DNA from 4 places in the Pannonibacter sp. genome. Region 2 is predicted to be linked to each of the others. Evidence: riboswitches for the same ligand, from Rfam matches in the RefSeq annotation. Region 2 holds a riboswitch; each other region holds the start of a gene.

The links. Region 2 has a riboswitch for cobalamin ahead of ACTIFE_RS08540 (HupE/UreJ family protein). Riboswitches for the same ligand answer to the same signal wherever they lie in the genome.
Positions count from the first base shown of each region.
Region 1: another riboswitch for cobalamin. It lies ahead of ACTIFE_RS12910 (DUF1636 family protein); the one in region 2 lies ahead of ACTIFE_RS08540 (HupE/UreJ family protein).
Region 3: another riboswitch for cobalamin. It lies ahead of ACTIFE_RS15310 (TonB-dependent receptor plug domain-containing protein); the one in region 2 lies ahead of ACTIFE_RS08540 (HupE/UreJ family protein).
Region 4: another riboswitch for cobalamin. It lies ahead of nrdH (glutaredoxin-like protein NrdH); the one in region 2 lies ahead of ACTIFE_RS08540 (HupE/UreJ family protein).

Region 1 covers NZ_JBHYDX010000016.1:113,745-118,719, forward strand. The annotation lists gene ACTIFE_RS12900 (ABC transporter substrate-binding protein) at 1-629, opposite strand, end outside; gene ACTIFE_RS12905 (ABC transporter ATP-binding protein) at 648-1,415, opposite strand; gene ACTIFE_RS12910 (DUF1636 family protein) at 1,412-1,858, opposite strand; cobalamin riboswitch at 1,894-2,125, opposite strand; gene ACTIFE_RS12915 (RES family NAD+ phosphorylase) at 2,221-2,919, opposite strand; gene ACTIFE_RS12920 (MbcA/ParS/Xre antitoxin family protein) at 2,916-3,305, opposite strand; gene ACTIFE_RS12925 (response regulator) at 3,383-4,333, opposite strand; gene ACTIFE_RS12930 (hybrid sensor histidine kinase/response regulator) at 4,326-4,975, opposite strand, start outside.
Region 2 covers NZ_JBHYDX010000009.1:117,924-122,898, forward strand. The annotation lists gene cobW (cobalamin biosynthesis protein CobW) at 1-644, opposite strand, end outside; gene cobU (bifunctional adenosylcobinamide kinase/adenosylcobinamide-phosphate guanylyltransferase) at 641-1,198, opposite strand; gene ACTIFE_RS08540 (HupE/UreJ family protein) at 1,205-1,846, opposite strand; cobalamin riboswitch at 1,880-2,099, opposite strand; tRNA gene ACTIFE_RS08545 (tRNA-Asn) at 2,420-2,495, shown strand; gene ACTIFE_RS08550 (SDR family NAD(P)-dependent oxidoreductase) at 2,674-3,429, opposite strand; gene ACTIFE_RS08555 (aldehyde dehydrogenase) at 3,817-4,975, opposite strand, start outside.
Region 3 covers NZ_JBHYDX010000022.1:14,437-19,411, forward strand. The annotation lists gene ACTIFE_RS15295 (ABC transporter ATP-binding protein) at 1-625, opposite strand, end outside; gene ACTIFE_RS15300 (FecCD family ABC transporter permease) at 622-1,668, opposite strand; gene ACTIFE_RS15305 (ABC transporter substrate-binding protein) at 1,665-2,735, opposite strand; cobalamin riboswitch at 2,902-3,117, shown strand; gene ACTIFE_RS15310 (TonB-dependent receptor plug domain-containing protein) at 3,274-4,975, shown strand, end outside.
Region 4 covers NZ_JBHYDX010000021.1:6,780-11,754, forward strand. The annotation lists gene nrdE (class 1b ribonucleoside-diphosphate reductase subunit alpha) at 1-1,693, opposite strand, end outside; gene nrdI (class Ib ribonucleoside-diphosphate reductase assembly flavoprotein NrdI) at 1,687-2,085, opposite strand; gene nrdH (glutaredoxin-like protein NrdH) at 2,095-2,316, opposite strand; cobalamin riboswitch at 2,571-2,795, opposite strand; gene ACTIFE_RS14890 (YeeE/YedE family protein) at 2,881-3,927, opposite strand; gene ACTIFE_RS14895 (ArsR/SmtB family transcription factor) at 3,989-4,330, opposite strand; gene ACTIFE_RS14900 (hypothetical protein) at 4,446-4,802, opposite strand; gene ACTIFE_RS14905 (cytochrome c biogenesis CcdA family protein) at 4,880-4,975, shown strand, end outside.

The DNA of each region.
Region 1 (4,975 bases), on a different contig from region 2:
TAGCGACCGGAGGTGAAGGGGGTATCCTCGCCGCTGTCATAGACGAAGACGCGCAAGGGATTGGACTTGTCGACCTTGGCGGTTGCCTCGGCCAGCTTTGCCTCGTAGCCGGCGACCAGCACCTTTGCCTTGTCCTCGACGCCGAAGATGCGGCCGAGGTTGATCAGGTCGTTGTACATGTCGGCCATGGAGATCTTCTCCTTCGGGCCGATGTGGATGCAGCTTTCGGTCAGTTCATAGACCTGGATGCCGAAGGGGGCGAGGGTTTCGGGCGTGACCTCGCCGCCGACCTTCATGCCGTAGTTCCAGCCGGCGAAATAGAAGTCGGCCTCGGCGCCGAGCAGCACTTCCTTGGTCGGGTATTTTTCGGACAGTTCGGGCAGTTCCTTGACGTCCTTGCGCATCTCCTCGTCCAGCGTCTTCCAGCCGGAGACGCCGGTGTAGCCGGCCATGCGGTCGGCGAGGCCAAGGACCAGCATCATCTCGGTGAGGTTGACGTCGTTGGAAATGGCGCGCTTCGGGGCGGCCTCGAAGGTCACGTCGCGGTTGCAGCTCTTCACGGTCACCGGATAGGCCGCGGCGGCCACGGTGGAGAGCAGGAAGGCGGCAAGAGCAAGTTTCAGACGCATGTCAGGGGGTCTCTCTGGTCAAAGGTGAAAGGAAAAGCGGGGGTGTTGCCCGCTGAGGTCGATCCGCGAGCGCACGGAAAAGGCGCCCGCGATGTGGGTTTCGGTGAAGACCTCGGCCGGGGTGCCCTCGGTGAGGACGCGGCCACCGGCGAGCAGCAGCACCCGGTCGGCGTATTCGGCGGCGAGGGTCAGGTCGTGCAGGGTGGTGATCACCGTGAGGCCAAGGCCTCGCAGCAGCGCCATCAGCTCGAGCTGGTGGCGGATGTCGAGGTGGTTGGTCGGCTCGTCGAGGATCAGCAGCTTGGGCGCCTGGGCCAGCGCCCGGGCCACCATCACGCGCTGGCGCTCACCGCCCGACAGGGTGCCGAAGGGGCGTTCGGCCAGGGGGTTGAGATGCAGGCGGCCAAGCGCATGGGCAATCGCATCGCGGTCGGCCGAGCCGGCCGCGCTGAGACCGCGCTGATGCGGCAGGCGCCCGAGCGCCACGATCTGGCGCACGGTCAGGGCAAAGTCCGTCGGCTGCTCCTGCAGCACGGCGGCGATCCGGCAGGCGACATCCCGGGCGCCCAGGCTCCAGATGTCGGTGCCTTCCAGCCGGACATGGCCAGCGCGGGGGCGATGGAAGCGATAGAGCAGCCGCAGCAGTGACGACTTGCCGGCTCCGTTGGCACCGCAGATCGCCAGCACCTCGCCCTGGTTGAGCGTCAGGCTGATGTCGGCCAGGAGGTCAGGCCGGCCGCGCGGTCCCCAGCAGAGGCCTTCCGCCTCGAAAAAGGGCGCGCTCATGTGCAGGCATCGGCATCCGGGGGCAGCACCCGGCCGGAGGCGGGAATGCGCGCAAGGGCGGTCCGTGCCAGCTTGCCGGGCCGCTCCGAGGCCTTGCACCAGCCGTCGGGCAGCTCCTCGTATTGGCGGGCAAAGCGGGCAATGTCCTCGGCATCGGCGAGGTCCATGTCACCGAAGAGCCAGGTGGTCTTGTCCTGCGACTGGAGGGCGATGGCGCAGGGGCGGCCGCAGGCGGCCATGCACTCGATGCCGCCGACGCGCCAGGCGGCATCGCCGGCCATCTGGGCCGAAAGCTCTGCCAGCAGGGCCTTGCCGGGACGGTCTTCACTGCCGCGCGGGCGGCAGGTCACGCAGACCACAAGCTCGTGCATTGCCTCGGTGGACAAGGTCCGCTCGCCGCCAACAATAGGGGAATGGGCCGTAACCGGCCGCTGAATGGTCACCGTTTTACTCCTTCCGGGGCACCCCGCCCGGTGGCTGTTGTGGGTCGGTGATGGCAGGTCTCCTGACTTGCGGGTCGTCGCCTTGCCCTGCCTTCCCATCCCGTGCCGGTTATGTGGCACATGGGACAGTGGCTGTCTGGGGTCGGCTCGCCGCCTACAGTTGCGGGGGCAGTCACGGACTTGGCGCCTGTTGGCTACACCGTACCGTGTTCCCTTTTCACCCGGCAAAGCGCTTGTTCGCCGGGAACCATCACGGCGAATGATCAGGGCAGGGGCGTGTGTTGTCAAGGCAATGCCACCGGGTTGGGACGAGACCACCCGGTGTTTATATGTAATGTAATTACGTTACAAGTGCGAGCTGCCTATCCGGCGTCCATCACGATGGAGAAATGCGGCGTGCCGGACCAGCGCAAAGTCCAGCTGGCACCGGGCCTCACGTTCTGGATGATCCCGGGATCGAAAGCGACGAAGCAGCGGCCGCCGGGCTGGCGCACGGAGGGATAAAGCAAGCCGCGATGTCCCTGACGGCGCAGATCGGCCGCCAGCGCCTGGCCAGTCGGATAGCCAGTTGAAGGATCCGCCGCCAGTGCCGGGTGATCCGGCGTGTTCGTCAGGTCCGGGAAGTCGCCGATGAAGTCGGCGAGGAGTTCCACATAGGCGGCCTCGTCATGGAAATGGCCGATATAGGAGAGTTCCCGCGTGCGGTGAAACCCAACCTCGGCAGCGGAAGTCATTGAATCATAGGCGCAGTACCACGCGCCGCGGTCGCCGCCGTTGAAGCGGTTGCCGGTCGGCCGCGTGTAGACAAAAGCGGCGTTGATATGGGTCTCACCATAGAGGGCGAGGTCGGCCTTGCGGCGGAGGAACGCCAGTTCCCGCCTGTCGATGCCGGGGCTGCCCTCCCGCTCGGCCTTCAGCCGCGCGTTGGTCAGGCCTTCCAACTCGGCCAGGATCTCCGCTTCCCGGTCGCTGTCGACAAGGCCGCGCAGCACGGGTGGCTTGTGGTGTGTCTTCGAGATCAGCCGGATCAGGGCGCGGTCGGCGATCGCGGTCAGCTTCACGCGCCACCTCGCAGGGCATCGAGATAGGTCCGGACGCTGAGGATTTTCGGCAGGCCGCCGTCGATCATTGCGTCGACCGGGCGCTGGCCGTCGAACTCCGGCCCGCTGTTGGGCAGTCTGATCCAGCGGTCGGCAAGATCCGGGCTGAAGTAAAGCTGCAGCGACTTGTAGATGCCGATGAGGGCACTGAGGCGCAACAACTGGTCGCGGGTCAGTTCGCCCCGGAAGCTCGCGGATTTGGCGCGTTTCCAGGAAGAGTCTGACATGTCACAGAGACCTGCGGCCTCGCGAACCGTCAACGACCAGGCGTCGGCGATGCGGCTGTAGGCCTTGAGGCCGACGGCCTGACGGTCGTCGACGGGCCGGGGCTTGAGAGCAGCTTCCATTTGGTCACCGTGCCAATGCGGTTCAATACGCTCAAGATAGATCATGTGGACCAAAATACAAGGTCATATGATCTGGATTACAGATCCCGAAGCACCTCGCTGGCCCGGACGGCGGCGGAGGCGCGGTTCTCGACGCCGAGTTTGACGTAGATCTGCTCGAGGTGCTTGTTCACCGTGCGTGGGCTGAGGCCGAGAATGTCGCCGATGTCCTTGTTGGACTTGCCGCGCGAGATCCAGGTCAGGACGTCCGCCTCGCGCGGGGTGAGACCGAAGCGCTGGCGCAGGGCGTCGGTCTGGCCGGGGTGGCTGGCGCTGGTTAGACGGAACAGGTGCTCGTCGGCAGTGATTGAACCGATGGGGGCGAACTCGAACTGGCCAGCGGCCCCAAGATCGAGCACCAGCGGGTCGGGCCGCCCCGTCGCCTGTCGGCTGGCGGCGGCGATCCAGCCGGCCAGACCGGCGCGAACGCGGTCCAACGCGGTTTCACCCGCAGCGCCGTTGCCCCGGTCCAGCGCTTCGAGAACCTGGCTGGTCTGCGGTGTCGACCACTTGATGCTGCCGTCTGCGCCGACGGCGATCAGGTGCCGGCCTGCGGCATCCAGCGCAATGCGGGCGCTCTGGACCTGGCGCGCATTGGCAAGGTGAACCCGGATGCGGGCCTGCAGCTCGTCGAGATTGATCGGCTTGGTGAGAAAGTCGACACCGCCGCTTTCCAGCGCATGAACCACATGCTCGGTCTCGCTGAGGCCGGTCATGAAGATCACCGGCACATGCTCCAGCCCGCGCCGGGCCTTGAGCAGGCGGCAGGTCTCGAAGCCGTCGGGTGCGGGCATCACCGCGTCCATCAGCACCATGTCCGGCGTGATGCGGTCGCAGATGGCCAGCGCGGCGGTGCCGGAGGTGGCGACCAGAACCGTGACGCCGGACGTCTCCAGTGCCTTCGTCAGGAAGCCGAGGGTCTCGGGGGAATCATCCACCACGAGGACGATGTCGCGCGAGGCGGCGGGGGAACCGACGGCGTCAGTCATGGGGGGCTGTGTCCTCAAGGATCTTGCGATAGCCGGCAAAGTCGAACTGTTCGATGCTTGTGCGAAGACGGGCGATGAGAGCGCCATCCGCGCCCGCGCCGTCCAACTCGCTGAGCTTGGCCTCGATGCCATGGACATAGCCGATGTCGCCGAGGCTGATCAGGTCGCGGATATGCCGCGATGACAGGGAGGGGGCTGCAAGCGGAGCCGTGTCGCGCTCGTCCGCCGCTGCAGGGGCTGGCGTGGCAAGGGCTGGAGCGGCGGCGGCGGCATCGCCCGCCCGGGTCCAGATCAGGCCAAGCAGGCGGCTGATCCGGTCCAGGAGCTGAGCGAGATCGACGGGTTTGGACAGGGCGTCGTCATGGGCTGGTTCGCCGGCCGGGCGCAGGGCCGTGTCACCGATGTTGGCCGAGAGCATGACGATCGGCGTGGTGAGGCCGCGCTGGCGCAAGAGGCTCGCCACCTGCCAGCCATTCATGCCGGGCATGGAGATGTCGACCAGCAGCAGGTCTGGCTTGGTGCGGAAGGCGACTTCGATGCCCTGCGGTCCGTCGGCGGCCAGTTCCACTTCAAAGCCAAGCGGGGCGAGGATTTCCACCATCAGCGCTCGGTGGTCGGCATTGTCATCGATGACGAGGATCC
Region 2 (4,975 bases):
ATCTCGACGCCGGACCGGACATCCTCGGTGATGTGCTCGCGGATATGGGCCAGCTGGTCCGCGTCCACCAGATCGGCCTTGTTCAGCACGACGAGATCGGCGCAGGCGAGCTGGTCGTGGAACAGCTCCTCGACCGGATTGTCATGGTCGAGCGAGGCATCGGCGGCACGCTGCGCCGCCAGCGCCTCCTCGTCGAGCGCGATGCGGCCTTCCGCCAGGGCGGCGGCGTCCAGCACGGTGATGACACCGTCCACCGTCACGCGGGTCCTGACGCTCGGCCAGGAGAAGGCGCGCACCAGCGGCTGCGGCAATGCGAGGCCCGAAGTCTCGATGACGATGTGATCGGGCGGCGTCTCGCGCGCCAGCAGCATTTCCATGGTCGGCAGGAAGTCGTCGGCCACGGTGCAGCAGATGCAGCCGTTGGTCAGCTCGACCACATCGTCGGCGCTGCAGGTGGGGTCGACGCAGCCGTCCAGCAGCGAGCCGTCGAAGCCCATGTCGCCGAACTCGTTGACGATGAGCGCGATGCGGCGGCCGCCCGCATTGAGCAGCAGGTTGCGGATCAGCGTCGTCTTGCCGGCACCGAGGAAGCCGGTGACGATGGTGGCGGGGATCTTGCCGCCTTGAGTGAGCACGGTGGTCATAACTGGATATCCGGACAGGAATTGGGTTTGAGGAGCAGCGGCAGCCCGCAAGCGACCAGCACGACGCGGTCGCAGACCCGGGCAAGCTCCTGGTTGAGGCGGCCCTGCGCGTCGCGAAACGCGCGCGCCATGGCATTGTCAGGCACGATGCCGAGGCCGACTTCGTTGGTCACGAAGATGACGGGGCCAGCGAGATCGGGAATTGCAGCAGCAAGGCTTGCGGTATCCGTGGCAAGGTCCCGGTCGGCCAGCATCAGGTTGGTGAGCCAGAGGGTCAGGCAGTCGACGAGCACGATCCGTTCGGGGCCGCAGTGCAGGGTGATCGTGCCGACCAGATCCAGTTGTTCCTCGACCGTCGTCCAGCGTTCGTCGCGCCGGGCCTTGTGATGGCCGATGCGGTCGGCCATCTCCTTGTCCCAGGCGGCGGACGTGGCGACATAGATCGGGCAACGCCCGGCTTTCAGCGCCAGCTGCTCTGCAAAACCACTCTTGCCGGACCGGGCGCCGCCGGTGACCAGCACCGACCGCGCGGGCTCAAGCCCTTCAGATTGCACGGGATCTCAGCCGAACAGCTGCGAACCGACGGCACTGAAGCCGACACCAACAATGCCGGCGGCAACCAGTCGCGCCGTCACCGGGGTCGAAACGGCTGCCGTCTTCGGGTTGGTCAGCATCATGGCGAGGCTTGCGATGGCAAACTGGATGACAGCAAAGCCGATGAAATAGGCGTAAAGCGGTGCCGGCTCGGCGCCGATGATGGACTCGCCATAGGCGTAGCCGTGGAAAAGCCCGGCAATTGCGAACAGAACAGCCCAGGCGCCAGCCGGAAGCTCGGTTTCAGAGACAATAAGCCCCCCGGCGATGACAACCGAGAGCGCGATCACAAGTTCTGCCAGCGGCAGGTCAAAAGCCGCCATATGCACCAGAACGCCGGCGATGGTGGCGAGAACAAAGGCGGCCGGCAGGACGAGGCTGCGGCCGACGAGACCGGCGGCAAGGCCGACGGCGATGATGAAGGCGAGATGATCGAAGCCGATCACCGGATGACCCAGCCCGGACAGGAGGCCCTGGACGAAGGTCTGCGGCATCTCGCCATCCATCATGTGATGAGCACTGGCCGGACCAGCGACCAGAAGCGCCGGGATCGAAACGGCAAATACCTTGCTGCCAAGGCGGCAACATGCGCGGAAATTCATGTTCATTTTCAAGGCTCCATTCCGTCCACCCGACGGCGAGGGGTTGCAGTGCGGCAGGCCGGTCTCCTGGCTCGCGGGTCGCAGCCCATGCCACGCCTTCCCGGACTTGCATCCAGTGGCTGTGTGCGGCAGGGCTCGCCGCTGACAGTTGCGGGGGCAGCTGCGGATTCGGAGCCTCGAAGTGAGTCGCTCGCCACCGCATTCCCGTTTCATCCCTTAGGGCTTGGCCCGACAGGGAACCTGACAGGATTGTTCTAACCCTTCGGGAGGATGGGAACAAGGACGCCCTTTGGCGGGCGGGCGGACAAAGCGGCATGGGGCTGGCCGGAAAGCGACACCACCGGACCGGGGTCGGCGGACATTCGGGTCGGGATTCGCCGGCAAAGGGTCCGCGCCAGCTATGGCATGGGCGCACAAGCTTCTGATTTTTCGCGGAATTCCGCGACTATACAGCCTGTGGAAAAGTTTCTTCAAGAAAGGGCTTGGCAAAGGGGGAGAGCGTTTGTTATACGCTCGCCACCGACAACGACCCACCCGGTCGTTCACCACGGCGCCCTGCTTCAGGGCCTTTGACGGTGATCCGCGATAGCTCAGTTGGTAGAGCGTTCGACTGTTAATCGAATGGTCGCAGGTTCGAGTCCTGCTCGCGGAGCCATCTTTCTTCCCCAGAAAGCCAGCCAGACAAAACAATGTCAATCCCGGACAATTGGCTGTCCAGGACCGACAATTCGCGACATTTTTTTGTAGCTGCCCCGCACCGCAAGACATAACGGGCCGGCTACAGCGTACCCGAAGGTACTCCGGCGGCCTTGGCCATCATTTTCTCACCCTGATCAGACGCTCATGCCGCCGTCGACCATCAGCATCGCTCCGGTAGTGAAGCTGCTGTCGTCGCTGGCAAGATAGAGCACCGAGCGCGCCACTTCCTCCGGCAGGCCATGGCGGCCGAGCGGGATGAGGGAGTTGAACATGGCCGTTCCATCAATCCCCAGCTCCCGGCTGAGACCGGCTTCGACCGCATGCTGGAACCCGTTGTCGAGGGGGCCAGGGTGGACGGAGTTGACCCGGATCCGGCGCGGAGCCAGTTCCTTTGCGAGGCACCGCATCAGCCCGATCTGGGCATGCTTGGCGGTGATATAGGCATAGACGCCCGGATCACCGCGGGTGGCGGCAACCGACGAGGTGATGATGAAGCTGCCGCCGTCGCGCATCTTTGGCGTGGCGTATTTGGCGCCAAGGAATGCGCCAGTGACGTGGACCCGCTGGACGGATTCGAACACGTCCAGCGCATAGCCGGCGATCGGCCGGACCTCGCCGAAATTGCCGGCATTGGAAAAGAAGATGTCGATGGGACCAAAGGCTGCAACCGCCGCGTCGATGTAGGCCTTCGTCGCCGCTTCCGAGCCGACGTCGGCGGCAACTGTCAGAACGTCGCCGGCCGGAAGGCTCGCCCGTGCGGTTTCAAGGGCTTCCTGCGAGAGATCGACCAGAACCACTCTGGCTCCCTCCTCAAGGAACAGGCGGGCCGTTGCGAGCCCAAGACTGCCGGCGCCGCCTGTGATGATGGCGGTCTTCTGGTTCAGTTTCATTTTTATTCTCCCGGGGTGTTGGGCAGTTGGGATCTGGGGGTGGGGTGGGATGCAACCTTGAAGAAGGCTCTCGGCTCCCCTCCGAAACGAAGGCAGGGCTGTCGCATATGTGGCCAGACAGCTTTCGCGGCGTCTCAGCTCCCCTCCCCCTCGTGGGGAGGGGCTTGGGGGTGGGGGGAGCGGACTAAAATCCAGGTTTCACGTTCCTGACCAGTCGTACTTCAGACGCTTTGTGATCTGACGGCCTCCCGTGCCCCCCACCCCTCACCCCTCCCCACGAGGGGGAGGGGGGCTGACAGGCCACGAAGAGCATCTAACTTCATATGCGATAGCCCTGCCCCACGAGGGGGACCGGAGAGGCCGCTCCCCTCCCCTTTTGCCAGTGCGTCAGAACGGGTAGTGGATCGGGCCGTCCTGGATGGTGATCCAGCGCAGTTCGGTGAACTCGGCAATGCCTGCCTTGCCGCCGAAGCGGCCGTAGCCGCTGTCCTTGACGCCGCCGAAGGGCATCTGCGCCTCGTCATGCACGGTCGGACCGTTGATGTGGCAGATGCCGGATTCGATGCGGCGGGCGACCTGCATGGCGCGGGTGATGTCACGGCCGAACACGGCGGCCGAGAGGCCGTATTCGGTGTCATTGGCGATGCGCACCGCCTCGTCGATGCCATCGACACGCACGACAACCGCCACGGGCCCGAAGCTTTCCTGGCCGTAGATGTGCATGGTCGGGTTGACCCGGTCCAGGAGCGTGGCCTCCATCACTGCGCCCTGCACGCCGCCGCCGGCGGCCAGCACCGCGCCCTTGGCGGTGGCGTCCTTGATGAGATCCTGGATGCGCCGCGCCGCATGGGCATCGACCACCGCGCCGAGCGGGGTCTTGCCCTCGCGCGGATCGCCGGCCTTGAGCGACCGGGCCTTGGCCGTCAGCTTGGCGATGAAGGCATCGGCGATTTTTTCATCGACGATGATGCGTTCGGTCGACATGCAGATCTGGCCCTGGTTCATGTAGGCGCCGAAGGCTGCCGCATCGACGGCGGCGTCGAGGTCGGCGTCGTCGAGCACCAGGAACGGCGCCTTGCCGCCCAGCTCCAGCAGGGCCGGCTTGAGGTTGCGGCCGCACATTTCCGCGATGATCCGGCCGACACGGGTCGAGCCGGTGAAGTTGACGCGGCGCACCGCCGGATGGGCGATGAGGGCTTCAACGATCTGCGGCGCGTCGTCCGGCGCATTGGAAATGGCGTTGAGCACGCCATGCGGAATGCCGCCGGCCTGCAGCGCGTCGATGATCAGGCGATGGGTGCGCGGGCAGATTTCCGAGGTCTTCATGACGACGGTGTTGCCGCAGGCGAGCGGCGTTGCCAGCGAGCGGACGCCAAGGATGACCGGCGCGTTCCACGGCGCCATGGAGAGCACCACGCCGACCGGCTGGCGCATGGCCATGGCCATGCTGCCCGGGCGGTTGGACGGGATGATCTCGCCGGCGATCTGCGTCGTCAGGGATGCGGCCTCGCGCAGCATTTCGGAGGCAAGATAGACGTTGAACCGG
Region 3 (4,975 bases), on a different contig from region 2:
GCGGCCCATGCCGCTCCTCGCCGCCCGGCAGCATCAGGAGGACGTCATCGGCAGCCGCCAGCGCATGATTGGGATCATGCGTTGTGAAGAGAATTGCCCGGTCGCGACGATCACGAAGACGCGCCAACAGGTCCAGCGTGCGGGACTGGTTGCCAAGGTCCAGTGCCGAAGTCGGCTCGTCCAGCACAAGCGCCGGCGAGCCGGTGGCAAGAGCCCGGGCGATCAGCACGAGCTGACGCTGGCCGCCGGACAGGCGGTCATAGCGCAAGCCGGCCAGTTCACCGGCACCGACCTCGCGCAGGGCGCTTTCAGCCGCGGCAATGTCATCCCGTCCGGGTTGGCCGAACAGGCCGATACGGGCAGCACGGCCCATCACCACGACATCAAGACCTGTCAGCCGCGACTGGCTGGCCCCGTGCTGCGGTACATAGCCCGTGACATCGGGAGCGGTACGGCGTCCTTCGGCGAGCACCTGAAGCCCCAGCAGCGCGCGGATCAATGTGGTCTTGCCCCGCCCATTGGGTCCGAGCACGGCCAAGGTGCGGCCGGTGTCCACGGTAAAGGACATGCGCTGGAAGAGCGTGCGCCCCGAAAATACGACGGCGGCGTTGTCCAATCCGATCATGGCCGGTTCACCTGTCTGAAATGGCGGCGAAGGAGCAAGGCGAAGACCGGCGCACCAATCAGCGCAGTCAGCACGCCCAAGGGTATTTCCGCACTGGTGAGCGAGCGCGCGAGCGTATCGACGAAGACGAGATAGGCCGCCCCCAGAAGCGCCGAAGCGGGAATGAGCACGCGGTGATCCTCGCCAACGATGATGCGTGCGGCATGCGGGACGACCAGACCGATCCAGCCGACAATGCCGGCGACGGCGACGGATGTTCCTGTCATCAGCGCGATGGCGATGAACACAAGCCAGCGCTCCTTGTCCGGGCGAACCCCGAGGCTGCGCGCTTCCTGCTCCTCAAGCGCCAGAAGGTTGATGCGATAGCGCAACAGCCAGACGACGAAGAGACCGAGCGTCAAGCCGGGCACGGCAAGGCTGAGCCGGGCCCAGGTGGCGGTGGAGAAGGATCCCATCAGCCAGTAGACGATGGCCGGCAGGGAGGTGTTCGGATCGGCCACGAACTGGACGATGGAGACCAATGCCGCAAACAGGGCGCCGATGACCATGCCGGACAGAATGACGGTAATGACCTCGGTGCGGCCATCGATGCGCGCCAGCAAGCCGACCATGACCAGCGCCGCAAGCCCTCCCGCAAAGGCCATGCCAAGGAGCATCACGCCGGAAATTCCGATCAGGATGGCGAGCGCTCCGCCAAAGGCGGCGCCCTGGCTGATGCCGAGCACCTGCGGGCTGACGAGGGGATTGCGGAAGACGCCTTGCAGAGCTGCGCCGCCGACGGCCAAGGCTGCCCCGCTCAAAGCTGCCAGCAGCACGCGGGGCAGACGCACCAGAGCCACGATCCGGTCGGCCATCTCTGTGCCAACGCCATCGACCGCAGCGCGGGACAGGATCGCCAGGATCTCCATAGGTGCAACGGAAAAGCGCCCGGCAGAAATGGCGTGGATCATGGCAGCAAGCAGCAGCAGCACCAGCGCCGAAAAAATCCCTGCCCGCCGCATGGAAGCGGCAGGCAGCGCCTTGTGGTCAAGAGCGACAGTCATCCCTTGCGCGCAAAGGCGGAATAGTTGGTCTGTCCACCCTGCATGTCCATCCACAGGATGCCGTCAATTTCGTCGTCCGTAAGGTCATGGCCGTAAAGCAGCTTGTAGGCGGTCTTCATCTCGGCGCGCAGGTCATAGGAGAAGACATCCGGGTGCAGCAGGTTGGCGAGCCACATCCAGGTCAGCGGGCTCTCCTGGCTCGGTGGATCCCAGCGGTAGCCGCCAAGCGGCAGCTTGTAGACGCTGCCCGACTGGGCCGCCTTGGTCAGCGACAGGATCGGGTCATTGGCAATCCGCTCCAACCCGAGCTTGGCCTCGAAGCTGTTGAGCAGGATCACGTCCGGGTTCCACTCGGCAATCTGCTCCGGGCTGATGGTAACGCCATTGCCCTCGACAGTCGCCGATGCGTTCTGGCCACCGGCCAGCTCGATGTACCAGGCATTGTAGTTGCCCTTGGTGCCCGACGCGGTCAGGCCTTCCTGTGCTCGCAGCAGGTAGAGCACCTTCGGCTTCTTGTCGGCCGGAATTGCCTTGGACTTTGCGGCAAGATCGGCCTCAACCCTGGAGCGCCACTCGATCAACTCAGCGATCCGCTCCGGTTTGCCCATCGCCGTTGCGGCCATCGACATGTATTCCCGTGTCTTGGCCTCGGTGCCATAGGAGATCAGCATCGCGGTGAGGCCGGCATTGGTGATCGGATCGACATAGTCCTTGCCACGCCCTGCCCACTGGATGACGAGGTCAGGCCGCGTGGCGGCGAGTTCCTCAACGTTCGGAATGAAGTTCGGCGCGGTGATGTCGGACGGAATGTCCTTGGCCTCGGGGAAGATCGTGCCGAGGATCCCTTCAACGATGGCCGACTTGGCGGTCGGGTTCATGCCGACCAGCTTCGAGGTCGCGCCGTCAATGGCGATCAAGGTCGAGGCCATCGGGATCGGAATGGAGGCGATGCGGCCAGCTGGCGCCGCAAGCTCCACCGTGCGGCCTTCATGATCGGTGATGACAATCGGTTCAGCCTGGGCCGCCGTGGCCAGAAGGCCAAGCAGCAGAACGCCTGCAATGCGCATGATCTTGCTCTCTCATGTAACTGCGGGCCTGGCTGTTGGCTAACGCCCCTTTCGAGGTCTTGTCTAAAATTTATGAGTTTTAAAATCAAGTATTAATAGGCCTTGCGTCCCATTCTTTAGGGGGACCCGCCGCGTGCAACCTTGACAGGCGGCACAAGCGACCTGCATGTTGCGCTGCGAACGTGGTTCCGTCGGTGGACGGATGAAAAGGGAACACGGTGAGGCGTACCCAACAGGGACCGAAACCGTGGCTGCCCCCGCAACTGTGAACGGAGAGTGCGTGTCCACTCATGCCACTGGGAGGCCCAAGGCCCGATCCCGGGAAGGCGGACACACACGGCGACCCGTGAGCCAGGAGACCTGCCGCGCTCAGTCACCCGGCCTTCGATACGGGGTGTGTCGAGGCGCGGTTTCCCGTTGAGGTGACACCCAAACCTTGCCGTCTTTCCGGCGGGCGCTGAACCGCGTCCGCTTGCAAGGCGGTGCGTCGTCTTATGCTGGCGCGGGCCTCGCCCGCCGCCAAACGCGGGTGTTTGTCATGAAGAACCGGTTCACCACCGGCATTGCCCTGCCGTGCCTTCTGGCCGGCGGTCTTGTTCCTGCCCTGTCTCTCCCCCTTGCCGCACCAGCCGCATCCGAACCGGAACAACTGGACACGATCGTCATCAGCGCTGGCCGCACGCCACTTGCGGCGGAAAAGGTCGGGCGTGCCTCGACCGTGATCACCGGCGCGAGCCTCGAAAAGTCGCAGGTCCGCTATGTCGCCGATGCGCTGCGCCAGGTGCCCGGCGTCGCTGTTTCCCGTACGGGATCCTTCGGCGGCCTCACCCAGATCCGCCTGCGTGGATCAGAATCCAACCATGTGCTGGTGCTCATCGACGGAGTAGAGGTCGCCTCAGCCTCTTCCGGTGAATTCGATTTTGGCAGCATGCAGGTCGCCGACATCGACCGGATCGAGGTCCTGCGCGGGCCGCAGGGTGCGCTCTACGGTTCGAATGCCGCTTCGGGAGTGATCCACATCATCACCAAGGGTGGCCTGCGCAACGGCTACCGGGTCACCGGGCGCAGCGAGGTCGGTACCGACAAGACGGTCTTGACCGACCTGCTGGTCCAGGGCGGCAATGACCGCATCGACGGGGCCTTCTCGGCGGCGCTACGCCGGACCGATGGCTTCAATATCTCCGACTACGGCAAGGAGAAGGACGGCGACCGCAACATGACCTTGAACGGCAAGGTCCGGGCCGACCTGACCGACACTCTGGTGCTTGACGCCAACCTGCGCTTCGTCAACCGCAAGTCGGACACCGACGACCAGGACTTCGCCTATCCGGACCGCCCGACGCAGGGCCAGGTGATCGACACCTACAGCCACAACAAGACACGGGAGGTCTATGGTGGCGCGGGGCTGACATGGTCCCTGTTCGATGACCTGTTCGTGCAGCGGGCCAGGGTTGAATACACCGACCTGCATCGGCGCGGCCTCAATTCGAACAACCGCAACGGCAATGACGACAATCGCCTGCACCTCAGCTACCAGGGCACGCTTGCCTTCCAGACCGAGAGCTTTCTTCAGGCAGCCCACAGCCTGACCGGTGCCATCGAGTGGGAGCGGGAAAGCTACAAGAACGCCTATCCGGGCAGTCCTGACCAGGGCCGCCGGCAGCAGCGCGACCTGTCCGGCTATGTCGGGGAATACCGGCTGGAACTGATGGAGCGGATCTTCCTGTCCGGCGCCTTGCGCTATGACCGGAACGAGAAGTTCAAGGACACCCTTACCTACAATGCCAGCGCGGCCTATCTGCATCAGGAGACCGGCACCCGGCTGCACGCCTCGATCGGCACCGGAGTTACCAATCCGACCTTTTATGAGCAGTTCGGCTTCCAGCCCTCCCGCTTCGTCGGCAATCCGAACCTGACGCCGGAAGAGAACTTCGGCTGGGATATCGGCATTGAACAGAAGTTCCTCGACGAGCGGCTGACCGTCGACGTAACCTATTTCCGCGAACGGCTGACGGACGAGATCCAGACGCGGTACCTTCCCGGCTTCGCTTCGACACCCTACAACCTCCAAGGAACCAGCAAGCGCCAGGGCGTCGAAATCTCGGCCAGTGCGGAGATCCTCGACGGGCTCACCGGTCGCGCGTCCTACACCTATCTCGACGCCCGCGAGCCGAACGGCCAGAAGGAAGTGCGCCGGCCGATGCACAGCGGCTCTGCGGGGCTGCAGTACACGTTCCTCG
Region 4 (4,975 bases), on a different contig from region 2:
CCTTCGATGTCTTCGGCGTCCAGGCCTGATCCGTGTACTTGTCGAAATAGGCACCAGAAGCATATTTCGAGGCCTCAAAGCCCTTGAAGCTGCGCCCCTTTTCCACCGCGAGCCGGTTCGACGCCCGGATGGCGTGATAGGTCACCGTGTAGAAATAAATGTTGGTGAAGTCGACGCCTTCCTCGGAGCCGTAGTGGATGCGCTCGCGGGCGAGATAGCCGTGCAGGTTCATCTGGCCAAGGCCGATGGCGTGGCTGTCCTCGTTGCCCTTGGCGACCGACGGCACGGAGGCGATGTTGCTCATCTCCGACACGGCCGTCAGCGCACGGATCGAGGTCTCGATGGTCTTGCCGAAGTTGGCGCTGTCCATCGTCTTGGCGATGTTCAGCGAACCAAGGTTGCAGGAAATGTCCTTGCCGAGATGGGCATAGGACAGGTCCTCGTTGAAGCGGCTTTCCTCGCTGACCTGCAGGATTTCCGAGCACAGGTTGCTCATCGAGATACGTCCGGCGATCGGGTTGGCCCGGTTCACCGTGTCCTCGAACATCAGGTAGGGATAGCCGCTCTCGAACTGGATCTCGGCTATGATCTGGAAGAACTCGCGCGCCTTGATCTTGGACTTGCGGATCCGCTTGTCCTCCACCATCTCGCGGTACTTTTCCGTCACCGATATCTCGGTGAAGGGAACGCCATAGACCCGCTCGATGTCATGCGGCGAGAACAGGTACATGTCCTCGTTGTTCTTCGCGAGTTCGAACGTGATGTCCGGCACGACAACGCCGAGCGACAGCGTCTTGATGCGGATCTTCTCGTCCGCGTTCTCCCGCTTGGTGTCGAGGAACCGCAGGATGTCCGGGTGGTGCGCGTTGAGATAGACCGCGCCGGCGCCCTGGCGTGCGCCAAGCTGGTTGGCATAGGAGAAGCTGTCTTCCAGCAGTTTCATCACCGGGATGACGCCGGACGACTGGTTCTCGATCTGCTTGATCGGCGCACCGGCCTCACGAATGTTGGTCAGGCTGAGGGCGACGCCGCCGCCGCGCTTGGACAGCTGCAGGGCGGAGTTGATCGACCGGCCGATGGACTCCATGTTGTCCTCGACCCTGAGCAGGAAGCAGGACACCAGTTCGCCGCGCTGCTTCTTGCCGGCGTTGAGGAAAGTCGGCGTCGCCGGCTGGAAGCGGCCGGAAATGATCTCGTCCATCAGATCACGGGCCAGCTGCTCGTCGCCGCGCGCCAGCGTCAGCGCCACCATGCAGACACGGTCCTCGTAGCGCTCCAGGTAGCGCTTCCCGTCGAAGGTCTTCAGCGTGTAGCTGGTGTAATATTTGAACGCGCCGAGGAAGGTCGGGAAGCGGAACTTCCTGTCATAGGCAGCATCGAAAAGGTCGCGGACGAACGCGAAGGAATACTGCGCCAGAACCTCGGGCTCGTAGTATCCTTCGGTCACCAGATAATCGAGCTTCTCCTTGAGGTTGTGGAAGAAGACGGTGTTCTGGTTCACATGGGTGAGGAAATACTGCCGCGCCGCTTCCCGGTCCTTGTCGAGCTGGATCCGGCCGTTCGCATCATAGAGGTTCAGCATCGCGTTGAGCGCGTGATAGTCCAGCTCCTCGACGGGCCGGCCCTTGCGGTCGGCCGTGAGGGGCTGCGCGGCTGCGTCATCCGCTTCCAAGAGTGAGGGCGTGTCTAGCATGTCCAAAACCGTTCCAGTCCCTGGCTGACATTCGCGACATCCTCCGCCGTGCCGAGCAGCTCGAAGCGGTAGAGGAACGGCACCTGGCATTTGGCCGCGATGATGTCGCCGGCGAGCCCGTAGGCCGCGCCGAAATTGGTGTTTCCCGCGGCGATGACGCCGCGGATCAGTGCGCGGTTCCGCTCGTCATTGAGAAAGCGGATCACGGGCTTGGGCACAGCTCCCTTGGACGTACCACCGCCATAGGTTGGGGTGACCAGCACGAAGGGCCGGGTCGCAAGCGGAGCCGGTGCGGCGGCATCCACCGGCAGGCGCAGCGCGTCCTGGCCAAGCTTTTCGACAAAGCGGCGCGTATTTTCCGAGGTGCTGGAGAAATAGACGAGCCCGCTCATCGCTGTGCCTCAGGCAAGTCCGCCGATCAGGTCGGGACGGAACCCGGCCCAGTGCTGTTCCCCGGCGATCACCACCGGAACCTGGCGGTAGCCGAGGCCCGTGACGAGGTCATAGGCCTCCGCGTCTTCGGAAATGTCGACCAGGGTGTAGGTGATGCCCTGGCGCTCCAGCGCACGGGTGGTGGCGTTGCACTGGACGCAGGCGGGCTTGCTGTAGACGGTGACGGTCATGACATGGCTTTCGAAAGGCAAGCCGACAGGGTGCAGCACGGCGTCCGCAGTCGGCTTTGATAGGGAATTGGGATCAGGCAGCCTGAGGCAGGCAGCCCGGGTCACGCATTGCGGCTTGGCCGCCCAGGCGGAAACTGGAACATCGAACTGATCAACATGACTTCACCCCGAAGCACAATTGCAGGGAACCGGGGAAGCAGGCGGCCGGCGTGAGCCGGACGCGCCAGACATGCCCCCTACCGGTCACCCCGCCGGTGGACGTTTCGCTCAAGGCAGGTCTCCTGGCTCACGGGTCATCACGCTGTACCCAGCCTTCCCGGCTTCTTGAGGAAGCCAGTGGCGCGGTTCGGGTATACGCTCGCCGTTCACAGTTGCGGGGGCAGCTGCGGCTTGGCAAGGCTTTGCAGCCCCGCGTTCCGCATTCCCATCTTAGCCGTCGATCCACTCGAATCGACGGAACCTTGAACGCTACATATAGTAGTTCAAATCCGCTTAGCGTCAATAGGTGCTAAAGGTATGGCGTGTAGGAGGCACTGAGCAGGAGCGCTGAACCAATCAGCAGGCTCATTCAACCTGATAGCCGCCAATCAGTTGCCGCAGCCCAAGAAGGCAGCCGGCGCTGATGGCCAGGAGCGTGACAGGCCCGGACCAGGACAGGGTGGCGAACGCGGTGACGCCCTGTCCGACGGAGCAGCCCATGGCAACAACACCGCCGACGCCCATCAGCATGGCTCCGACAATGGCGCGGCCCAGTTCGCGGGGATCTTCACACGCCTCCCACTGGAACAGGCCCCGCACCATTGAGCCAATAAATCCGCCAAGGATCACGCCCACAACGATACCGACCGAGAAGGAGATTCCGCCTGCCGTGGATGTCATGAGGAACAGCAGCGCCCTGCCCACCGGAGCGGTGAAGGACGGACCTTCGACGTCGATTGCACCAAGGCTAGTGTCTGAGAGCCAGGAAGTTCCCGCAAGGCAACCGGCGACAGCAAGACCGGCTGCAATGCCCCAGAACAGCATATGCGGTTCGCGGCGCAAAGGGCCGTAGGACAAGCCCCAGAAACCGAGGCCGCTGGCAATGACGGAAATGACCAGCGCGGGCGGCAGACCGGCATGGGTTTGCAGGTCGTGCAGTATGCCTTGAGGGCCGAGGGCGTCTTCCTGCGGAAACAACGCGATGCGCAGGGGCGCCAGCGGACCCGATAGGGTGACGTAGGCGGCAATGGCGATGACCACGACAATGACCAGGGCGCGAATGTCGCCGCCACCCATCCGGGTGAGGGCGCCAAAACCGCAATTGCCGGACATGGCCATGCCATAGCCGAACATCAGACCGCCGACGATCGAGGCTACCGGGTTCCAGACCAGCTCGTGGTAGAATGTCATCTCAAGATGGACGTAGCCGGCGAGGGCAGCGAATTGCGTTGCCAGAACAGCGACGCCGAGAACGATTCCCCACAGCCGAAGCTTGCGCGCATCCTTGCCGTAGACGGCCATCTCGAGTGCAGAAACCGTACAGAAATTTCCGAGCCGCCCGGCAAGTCCCAGCACGGTTCCGCCGGCCAGGCCAATCAGGGCTGCGAGGAGGCCATAAGGCATGGCATCCATGTTGTTCTCCTCCCGTCCAGTCGCGCATCGGCCCAGTGGGTAACCGGTTCTCCGGCAGGTCTCAGGCCTGCCTGCCGAACAGTTTCGCGAGGACTTCGATCATCGCGCCGACCCGAGGGTCCAGCAGCGAGTAGTAGATCGTTTGTCCGTCGCGCCGCGCACTTACCATCCCCTCGAGCCGGAGGCGTGCGAGTTGCTGGCTGACGACAGCCTGACGCGATGACAGCAGGTTTTCAAGCTCGGTGACACTCTTGGGGCCACTTGAAAGATGGGCGAGTATGGTCAGGCGTCCATCGTGGCCCATCGCCTTCAGAAAGGCAGCAGCCTCGTTCGACTGCTCGACCAGTCCGGAAAGTTCGGATGACGGCGACCGGCCATCAATGTTTTCCTCGACTGCGGACACGTGGCGACCCCGATGCTTGAGCGCCCTAGATAAAACGTCAGCTTCGCACCTGCAACGCAAACCCCGCAGTTTCCCTGTAGAAGTTTTGGTTGCTGCGGCTTGCCGGCCGCTAGTGTTATGGCACCTTCGCCTTTTCGATCAGTTCTGCCAGCATCGGCCAGAAGAAATCTTCGCCAGGGTATCCTTCGATCCGTCCCATCTCCTGCCCGCCGCGAACAAGGACGAAAGTCGGAGTGAAAGCAGGCCGTGAGGCGAGGTGAATACCCTCAGGCAGGGGAGATTGCAGTTGCAGAAGGCGCAGCGGGGCAGCTTTGCCCTCATCGGTGAGTGCGAATTTCGGTCCGATCTCTTCATGCCAGCGCAGGCAGTAAACGCAGCCTGGTTGTTCGAACATCAGCAGTTCCAACCCCTCGGCGTGTGCCGGGCGCAACAAGCCCACGAGCAGGATCAAACCGAGAAGGATGCGGAGCATGTTGACAGGCCTATACTTACATAGGAATATCCTAATGTATTAAAATAAAGGGCGCAAGCGAGCTCAGGGAGGGGCGCATGCTTGAAGTCAGTTTTGGAGGGGCGGCAATTGCCGGCCTCCTGTCGTTCCTGTCTCCCTGTGTCCTGCCGATGGTGCCCTTCTATCTGTCCTAC